DNA from 3 places in the Neobacillus sp. FW104-15D2 genome. Region 3 is predicted to be linked to each of the others. Evidence: riboswitches for the same ligand, from Rfam matches in the RefSeq annotation. Region 3 holds a riboswitch; each other region holds the start of a gene.

Region 1 (3,263 bases), on a different contig from region 3:
CTCTTCTTTCTCTAAATCCCTTACGATAAAAGAATTTCCAGTAATTCCCTTTCCCTCCGATGGATTAATGGTTATATGGTTATATTGAAACTCAAGTCCTGCTAGAAGCTTATTTTTGACACGATCAAGATAAAGCTTAGCTATCAACGGGGTTCTTACCCATTCTTTTGTGATATTTTCAGAAATGTGAACCTGGCCCAATCTTTTTAATCCAAGAACCACTTTTTCCAGAAAAAAATGCAGCTTCTCTTTCGGTATAGGGATTGTATTGGTTCCAGATGTTGCCAGCATTTGGACAAGTTCCCAAAGCCTTTCAAAGTCCTCTTTTTCAAGCTTTTTAATTTTCCCATCGAATAAAACAGACAGATAGGAATCAAAAATGACCAACCGCTGCAGTCCTTTTATCCTTAAATGGTAATTGTTTTCGATGCTTTGTGTAATTTCGAATTCCAATGGAGGCATTTCATCCGTTAAGGGGATTCCTTGGAAGGTCTGTCCCTCATACTCCATCTTGGTGTTTTGTGCCTTAATCAGCAACGGGAGAAGCCGATCCCATGAGGAGGAAGGTATGAGCAGCATCTGATTGTTTTCTTGAAAAGGAGTGGTAATTCCATAAGCATTTTGGTCACGAAGCACCTGGATAAGCTGATGAATAACAGCATCTGTTTCTTTTTCGAAACAATGAAGAGTTGGTTCATATGTAAATGTACCAACATGTTTGTAAGGACTGCCTTCGGTGATGTGATTCAAAAACATTCGAATATCCTTTACAACAGTAGATCCAAGAACAATTTCCAGGCCGAAAAGATATCGTTCACTGCCTATAGAAATAGGCTTACATATAAAAGACGCATTAATTACCTCTCTTTTTTCGAAATGAGGCAAATACCCACTTGTTTTAATGGCACGATTAGAGAAAAGGTTAATTATTCCTTCTGTTAAATCTTTTTTATTTTGCTTTTCTTCAGTTGGGGCAGTTCCTTTACGCTGATGTTCCAGAATAGCAAGTAATACTCCCGCAATGTGCTGGCAGTCCTTCTTAAAGGAGGCTAACTTAGGACAGTCACAGGAAGTATGAAGGGTACCATTCTCATCAGTATGTACTGTCACGTGGAAATCTTCATCACCGTTGACAATTGCCCTGCAGTAATTTGATTCATATTCTGAAAAAAGGATTTTATTAGTACGGTTAAAATATTCTCCACGTTTAAAGGAGACAGAGCCGCACTTTTCTATAATTAGTTTTTGATTGAGTTTAGTGTTCAAAAGCTTTGTCCCTTCCTTTAGAGCTGTTATACTTTTTCCTACTGAATAATCCCGATTGTAACATAATTCCGCGGTTTTAATATAAAATGAAAATCACAATAGATTGAAGGTAAAATCCAAAAAAGGCCTTATACCTGACAGATATGGTATACGGCCTGCTTATTATTTTTTCACATTTGGTTGGATTTGCAGCCTGTATGGTCCGGGGATGGGTGGTATTAATTGTCCTACGACTGATTATTTGGTTTTGCTAATCTAATTAGAAGGCATTATGACTTAATTGTCAGGGCTTAATTCAAAACCAATAGAACGAATATACATAGGATCCGCAAGAAAAGTTTCATAAGGTGTAATAAATGGCCCATGCTGCTAAAAAGGTTAGGATACTTATAAATGGCCCATGCTGCCAAAAGGGTTAGGATACTTTTAGTGTTTTTCTTTTTGTAATTAAAGAGGAATTATCTAGTTTGACACTAAATTCAAGAGAGTAATCTTTCTCTCTTTCCAGTTCCTCAGGAATGGTTAAAATAAAGCTGATAGATTCTTTTTTATGAGGATGACAAGGCTGTGAACATAATACAGACATGCTGTTTAATGCATCATGAACAGACTTCTTTTCACCCAGCAAGTCAATATCAATACGGCTGATTTTGTTTTTGATCAATCCGCCTTCGAATTCAATTGATCCATTAATAACACCACCAGCAGTATACTCTGGTTTATCAAGTTTAATATCAATTTTTGGCTGACCGATTAAACGTTTTAAATAATTTGCCAACATTTTGATCACCTTTTGCTTCTGGATTCATTTGTGCTGTATACAGGTGAATCATAGTAAGGGTTATTTTTTGATTCACGAACAATTTAGAGGAATTATCATCTACATATTAATTTTAAATGCAAAATAAAAAGACCTTCTTTCATGTATCCACTTCTTAAAAAAGAAACCGAAAACATGGTGGTCTTATGGACCTCCCTCGCTTAGCCTGCGAAGTTAGCTGTCGGGTAGGATGGCGAAAGAGAAATTCACCCCTTCTGAAAAAAACAGAATTAACCCCAAGTAACATTGGTTCCTCCGCTTCTGAAAAATATCAGGATTAAGCCATTATTTATATACTTGTCTATTTTATTCAGTGGTTCGACAAATGTAAACTGCCAATATAGTACAATTACATGTCAAAAAAGGTTCATTGCGGGGATTTTTCTGTGAATCTCTCAGGTTATCTTACTTTCTCTCACTTTTATTATAAATTTTGACAAAGAAAACAAAAAAGCCATTTTCGTCTAGAAAAATGGCTCGGATATGTACTACTTATTATTGACTCATCTCTACAAAATCTCCTTCGTCAAATTTTGACGATAAAGAATTGATTTGTTTTTCCACTTTAAAATATTTTACTTTTTCTATGTTAATAGTGACAAATTCGGAACCTAATTTCTTTGTGTATTTATCTCGTAGCGGGAAGGAAATCCAAGTCTTATTTTGTTCAATGATCCTTTTCGAAATTTCTTCTGCATTTTCTCCTTTAATTGGTATGGAAATGGAACTGTCCTCATTATAAAAAAACCGTAAGATAAATTTGTTTTCCATTCAAACCCCTCCTTGTCCATGTATGTATATTTTCTTCCTTTTTAAATATTCAGAGTCTTGGATGAAAAAGTTTTGAAATTTTTGTTTACACGATAAATAAATTAGATTAACATCTAATTAGATTAACGTTAAATTACTTAATTTAATGTAAGGAGGGCTAGAATGTATCAAACCATAAAGCATGAAAAATCATACCGAAGGTTATTTCTAGCTGGAGTGGTTAATGGAATTGGTGACCGTTTCAGTCAGGTAGCGTTATTGACGCTTATTTTGGAAATTACAGGCTCTGGTCTAGCAGTTGGGCTTACAATGGCGTTAAGAATGATCCCTTTTCTCCTATTTGGGCCTTTTAGCAGCAGATTCGCCAAAAAATGGACCAGGAAGAGACTTTTGATTACTACCGACC
Region 2 (3,263 bases), on a different contig from region 3:
TAAATTAACTGATCCAGACGTCATCGGGAAAATTGAACAAAAAATGGAAAATTCAATTCAGAAGGAAGTACTGGATACCATTAAATCTGCTCAAAAACAACGCAGTGATATTTTTGGTTTCGGAGATGCCGTTCACCGTACTGACCCGAAGCTATGGAAAAGGATTAGTAAAGATTGGGATAATCAGTTTGCCGAATTAAAAGTGACAGTTAAAGTAGATTCCTATCTCCGCCGGGGTGGGATTCGGACCAATCCGTTTTCGGTGGATATGAAACAATAACCCTACAGAAGGGGGAGCATGGATGGACACCATTAAGATCAATTCGTTCCAATTGTTTGTCCTTGTATTTTTGTTTGAGATGGGCAGTTCTATTGTTGTAGGTATTGCTTCTGGCTTGAAGCAGGATGCGTGGATAGCTGTCCTGCTAGGGATGGCAGGAGGTCTTCTGCTTTTTCTTGTCTATCATCGCCTGTTTAGCTATTACCCGGATTTGCCCCTGACTGGATATGTACAAAAAATTACAGGAAAATTTATTGGAAGCATCCTTGGATTTTTATATATCGTCTATTTTCTTTATTGTGCATCTAGGGTAATGCGTGATATCGGTGAATTATTAACGACAACCATCTATACGAATACCCCGCTTTTTATCCTTAATGCATTGATGGTTCTTACCGTCATTTACGCCATCCATAAAGGCCTTGAAGTTTTGGCCCGGGTAGGAGAGCTTTTATTTATGATGGTTTATTTAATGGCCATTATAGGTTTTTTATTAGTTCTATTTTCAGGACTGCTGCATTTAGAAAATCTTAAACCAATATTGGAAAATGGCATAATGCCGGTAATAAAGAAAACATTGGGCGAAACCATTACCTTCCCTTTTGGTGAAATGATCATCTTTACCATGATTCTTCCCAATTTAAATGAACCAAAAAAAGCAAAATTGGTGTGCCTTTCAGGGATTATTCTGAGCGGAATAAATATAATCATTACAACCATTATCAATATTGCTGCTCTGGGGACAGACCTTATTATTCGTTCTCCTTTCCCTTTGCTAAGCACGATTTCAAAAATTGATCTTATGAATTTTATTGAAAGACTGGATGTATTTTTTATGCTTTACCTGGTTATTGGCGGGTTTTTCAAAATAACTCTCTACTTTTATGCTGCCGTGCTGGGAGCAACTGAATTATTTAAATTTAAGAATACAAGCAAGTTAACTTTTCCAATTGGTTTAATTGTTTTATTTGCCTCACTTACGATCGCTTCAAATTATGCAGAACATATAAAGGAAGGTTTGAAGATAGTCCCTATCTACTTACATTGGCCCTTTCAAATCATCATTCCTATGATGCTGCTCGTTATTGCTTTTTTTAGGAACAGAAAGAAAAAGCAGAAAACAACCAGCGATCAAACTTCGAAATCAGAAATAAGCTCTACAAATCAATGAGCTGGGTATGGAAGTACATTCCATCTAGTTAAGCCGAATTGTTACTGGATTATTCTAGCCTTAAACCTTACAAACTCTAAGAAGTCTTCATGTCAGTAATGAATTTTTGTTAAAAGTTTTCCTTTTTTTAGTCTCATTGTAAGTACTTTTTATTAAGCTCTGTAAGCAAGGGCTTTTCCTTTCCACATATTCATTTACAAATGAAAATTACAGGAGTAATATGTAAATCAGTTTCATAGTTCTAATTCGCTTAATCCTTATGGAGCGGGGGACCCGAGATTGTGGTTTCCACTTGGGGTGAATCCTTAAATAGGAAGGGCTACTCTTATGGCCCGAACCCGACAGCTAACCTCGTAAGCGTAACAGGAGTGGAAGGTGAAAACTGGTGAGACGAGGAAACTTTAGTCCGCTGGGCAGCTTACTATGCCTGGAGGGCTTTTTTTATTACAAAAATAATAAAACTTGTCTCTGATTTGATTTCTAAAAAAAGGGAATTATACAAAAGAAAAATTTATGGGGGCGGAATTAATTGTTAAATGTACTAAAGAGGTTTTTGATAGGAAGACCCCTAAAATCTCATGAATTAGGGGAACAAAAATTAAATAAGGTAAAGGCATTGGCAATTCTTTCATCTGACGCCCTTTCGTCAGTGGCTTACGGGCCCGAGCAAATTCTTCTTGTCCTCGTTTCGATAAGTGCTATCGCCTTTTGGTATTCGCTGCCTATAGCGATAGGGGTTTTATTTCTATTAATAGCCTTGATCCTATCATACCGGCAAATTATCTATGCCTATCCGCATGGCGGAGGAGCCTATGTTGTTTCTAAAGAGAACCTTGGTGAAAATCCCGGATTAATAGCAGGCGGTTCATTGTTGGTTGATTATATTTTAACCGTGGCTGTAAGTGTATCAGCTGGTACGGATGCGATTACTTCGGCTTTTCCATCATTACATCCATACAACGTCTTGATTGCTATTATATTAGTCATATTTATTACCATCTTAAATCTTAGAGGGATAACTGAATCGGCGTCTGTTTTAGCTTATCCCGTTTATTTATTCGTTCTGGCCCTTGTTATTTTAATCATTGTTGGTATTTATCACATTGTTACGGGAGCCGTACCAGCAGAAGCACATTCACCAATTGGAACGCCTGTTGCTGGTATCACTTTATTTTTATTACTTAGAGCCTTTGCATCTGGCTGTTCTGCTTTGACAGGTGTAGAAGCCATTTCGAACGCGATTCCTAACTTTAAGGATCCGGCACCCAAAAATGCAGCCAAAACCTTGATAGCAATGGGATTCATTCTTGCTGTACTGTTTACAGGTATCGTATATTTAGCGTATTATTACGGCATTGTCCCACATGAAAAAGAAACGGTTGTTTCCCAAATAACAGCTAAGACATTTGGCCGTAATTATATGTATTACTTTATCCAGGCTACAACCGCTATGATCCTGGTTCTGGCAGCCAACACTGGTTATTCGGCTTTTCCTTTGCTGGCCGTTAATTTGGCAAAAGATAAATATATCGCCAGGATGTTTACTATAAGAGGCGATCGGCTGGGTTATTCCAATGGAATCATCTTCCTCGCTGTTATGGCCATCATTTTGATCATTGTATTTAAAGGCCGGACAGAACGATTGATTCCTCTTTATGCGGTAGGAGTGTTTATTCCATTTACTCTTTCTCAGACTGGAATGCTGGTAAAATGGATCCGGGAAAAACCGCAGGGATGGATAGTAAAATTAATCACCAACTTTGTTGGGGCCTTGATCAGTTTTGTGGTCATGATGATCTTTTTTATTACCAA
Region 3 (3,263 bases):
GGACACTTGGAGTTTTTCCTATTACATCCTTATGTGAAAAACCAGTAATTTTAGAAAAAGACGAATTAACCTTTTGGATTATTCCCTCTGAGTCAGTTACGAGAATTCCTTCAAATGAATGATCAATAATTTTTTCAGCAAGTTTTAGCTTATCCTGATAGAACATCCAAAAAACCAATAGTAAACTAGCAAGGGAAAACTCAGATAAAGTCATAAATCCAATAGCGTAATGACCTGTTAGATTAAAGAAAAGAGTAAGGACTAAAGGAGGGAAGAAGCCGCCTATTCCGCCGCTGGCACTTACTATTCCATTAACCACACCTGCCTGTTTTGAAAAGTATACCGGCACTATTCTAAAAATTGCTCCGTTCCCAATTCCTGCGCAAAAGGCAACAAGGAGGCATCCAAAAGAATATATAGGTAAAGAAGGTGTAAAGGATAAAAGGAAACCAGAGAAGGTTAATCCAGCAAAAACCGGAATTAATATAAATAATGAATTGATTTTGTCACCTAGCCACCCACCAACAGGCCTAAATATAGTAGCAATGGCAATAAATCCGGCTGTCCTAATCCCAGCATCGATTTTGTTTAAGTCAAATTGATTAATTAAAAAGGAGGGAAGATAGATAGTAAATGCAACAAAGGAACCAAAGGTTATAAAATAAAACAGACAAAGGAACCATAATCTTGAGTTTTTTCTTACTTCAATGAATTGATCATAAAATGGTACACTTACTCTTTTTTCTTTGCGATCACCAATCAAGAAGGTCAAAAGGATAAAAATAGCTATTCCAGCAAAGAAAATGGCTGTAGTCCTTCTCCAGCCAAGGGAGGCTGCAAGGATAGGTACTATGAAGGCTGTGATAGCCGTCCCTATATTTCCTGCTCCGTAGATACCATTAATTAATCCATGTTTTTCTTTCGGGTAGTATTTAGGAAGCGAGGTAACTCCTACTGAAAAAAGAGCCCCGCCTACTCCTAAAAGAACCCCGCCGATAAGCAGTGTAAAGAGGGATGTGGCAAAATAAATTATAGTAATAGGAATAAGAAGGATAACAAAACTCCAAAGAAATAAGACCCTTGCTCCATATTTATTTGTCAAGTAACCAAAAGGTATTCTGAGCAAGGAACCTAACAGGACTGGCAACGCTATGACCCAAGCTTGTTGGGTTAGTGAAAGAGGGATATCTTCCTTAATAAAAGGCATTAGGGAAGAAAGCAGTACCCAAACCATAAAGCCAGCAATCAGGCTTGCCGTTTGCAAAAAAAGCTGTTTTTTTTCGATTGTCATTTCATTCCCCTTGGAGGTCAAATTCTTTGTCCTTAAAAAGCCTAATCATTTTAAACCGGTAGTATATTTCGAATTAAAAATACCACATGTTGAGAAAGGAAGAAAAGCCTATTTTAAAAATAATATTTTGTGGTTCTAAATATTCAAAAATAAAATCCTGACAGCTGTTAGCTTGTTTGTTAATATTGATAGTAGTATATTTTTCCTTGCATAATAATTTCGCTGAATCTTCGTAAGCGGGGGCAGCATTGCGTGGGAATCCACTTGGGGTGGGTCCCTTTCGAGAATAATGCATCTCTTAAGCATTTTTTTCAAAAGGGGAGGGAATTTTTAGTCCGGAATCCGACAGCTAACTCCGTTAGAGGCCTAGGAAAACGCTATTAAAAAGGCTGTTAACACCCAAGGTATACCCAGGTGTTTTTTGTTTTATAGGAATACATTCGGGGAGAAAGCAAAAAATACAATTACAGAACTGGAGTGAAAATGGTTGGGAGCACAAGAAAGTATTTCACTTATTATTTTTCTAGTTACATACGGATTTATTATTTCTGAAAAAATACATAGGACCATTATATCAATGATTGGCGCAATCCTTATGGTAGCACTCGGTGTACTTGACCAGGAAAGTGCCTTGCATCACATTGATTTTAATACAATTGGATTATTAATCGGAATGATGGTAATTGTAGGGATTACTTCTCAAACAGGTGTTTTTGAATTTATTGCTGTTTGGTCAGCACAAAAGGTAAAAGGAAATCCTGTCAGGATACTAGTGGCATTAAGTATATTCACAGCGATAGCTTCAGCATTCCTTGATAACGTGACAACTGTTCTGCTTGTTGTTCCTGTTACGTTAAGCATAACTGTTCAGCTTAAAGTGAATCCAATGCCATATCTAATTTCGGAAATATTTGCCTCAAATATTGGCGGCACCGCCACTATGATTGGTGACCCTCCCAATATTATGATCGGAAGTGCTGTTAAAAAGCTGACTTTCTTGTCTTTTATCAACAACCTTACGCCTGTCATTATCATTATAATGATTGTAACTCTATTTATTCTTACGCTCATATATAGAAAGCAATTAAAAACAACACCGCAATTAATAGACAGTTTGTTGGAAAAAGATCCTTTTGCAGAAATTCTAAACAAAGCACTTTTAAGAAAATGCCTTCTTGTTATTGTTCTTACAATAGGCGGGTTCTTTCTTCATCAATTAATAGGCATTGAAACAGCTACAATTGCTTTAGCAGGCGCATTTCTGCTTCTGTTGATTACTGGTGATAAGTATTTGGAAAAGGCACTTGAAAAAGTGGAATGGACAACCCTCTTCTTTTTTATTGGACTGTTTGTGATTGTCGGTGGCCTTGTTGAAACGGGATTAATAGCATCGGTTGCCAGAAAAGCAATGACTTGGACTGGAGGAGAACTGAAATCCACAACCATATTAATTCTCTGGATGAGTGCCATTGTCTCTTCCTTCGTAGATAATATCCCTTTTGTGGCCACCATGATCCCCATGATTAAAGAGATGGGGAATTTGGGTATTAACAATTTAGATCCGCTTTGGTGGAGTCTGTCTCTCGGTGCCTGTCTTGGAGGGAACGGGACATTGATTGGAGCTTCTGCCAACCTGGTGGTTGCGGGGCTTGCAGCAAAAGAAGGGCAGAAGATTTCCTTTGTTAAATTTCTTTTTATTGGTTTTCCATTAATGCTGGTTTCAGTTTTCATTTCTATGATTTATGTCTATCTCAGATATTTGCTGTAAAAAAATTATGATAGGGAAGTATGTTTATGCAGAGAAAAAAGTATTATCTTGATCCGCCGAAAATATTAGTTCTTGGATTCGCAGGAATCATTTTACTAGGAACTTTATTTTTAACTTTTCCAGTCTCGACAGTTGATGGAAAAGGGCTTCATTTTTTAAATGCCCTTTTCACTGCTACTTCAGCTACCTGTGTAACAGGTCTAG

The links. Region 3 has a riboswitch for cyclic di-AMP ahead of AC3WR0_RS14015 (ArsB/NhaD family transporter). Riboswitches for the same ligand answer to the same signal wherever they lie in the genome.
Region 1: it holds a riboswitch for cyclic di-AMP, as region 3 does, so the genes downstream of both, AC3WR0_RS22815 (sporulation protein) here and AC3WR0_RS14015 (ArsB/NhaD family transporter) in region 3, are expected to answer to the same signal.
Region 2: it holds a riboswitch for cyclic di-AMP, as region 3 does, so the genes downstream of both, AC3WR0_RS23790 (APC family permease) here and AC3WR0_RS14015 (ArsB/NhaD family transporter) in region 3, are expected to answer to the same signal.

Annotation. Positions count from the first base shown of each region.
Region 1 covers NZ_JBYTCJ010000039.1:2,089-5,351, reverse strand. The annotation lists gene AC3WR0_RS22820 (DEAD/DEAH box helicase) at 1-1,266, opposite strand, end outside; gene AC3WR0_RS22815 (sporulation protein) at 1,682-2,047, opposite strand; cyclic di-AMP (ydaO/yuaA leader) riboswitch at 2,234-2,380, opposite strand; gene AC3WR0_RS22810 (hypothetical protein) at 2,582-2,857, opposite strand; gene AC3WR0_RS22805 (MFS transporter) at 3,020-3,263, shown strand, end outside.
Region 2 covers NZ_JBYTCJ010000044.1:24,085-27,347, forward strand. The annotation lists gene AC3WR0_RS23780 (Ger(x)C family spore germination protein) at 1-280, shown strand, start outside; gene AC3WR0_RS23785 (GerAB/ArcD/ProY family transporter) at 303-1,451, shown strand; cyclic di-AMP (ydaO/yuaA leader) riboswitch at 1,689-1,827, shown strand; gene AC3WR0_RS23790 (APC family permease) at 1,981-3,263, shown strand, end outside.
Region 3 covers NZ_JBYTCJ010000016.1:77,263-80,525, reverse strand. The annotation lists gene AC3WR0_RS14020 (MFS transporter) at 1-1,291, opposite strand, end outside; cyclic di-AMP (ydaO/yuaA leader) riboswitch at 1,502-1,670, shown strand; gene AC3WR0_RS14015 (ArsB/NhaD family transporter) at 1,779-3,059, shown strand; gene AC3WR0_RS14010 (TrkH family potassium uptake protein) at 3,086-3,263, shown strand, end outside.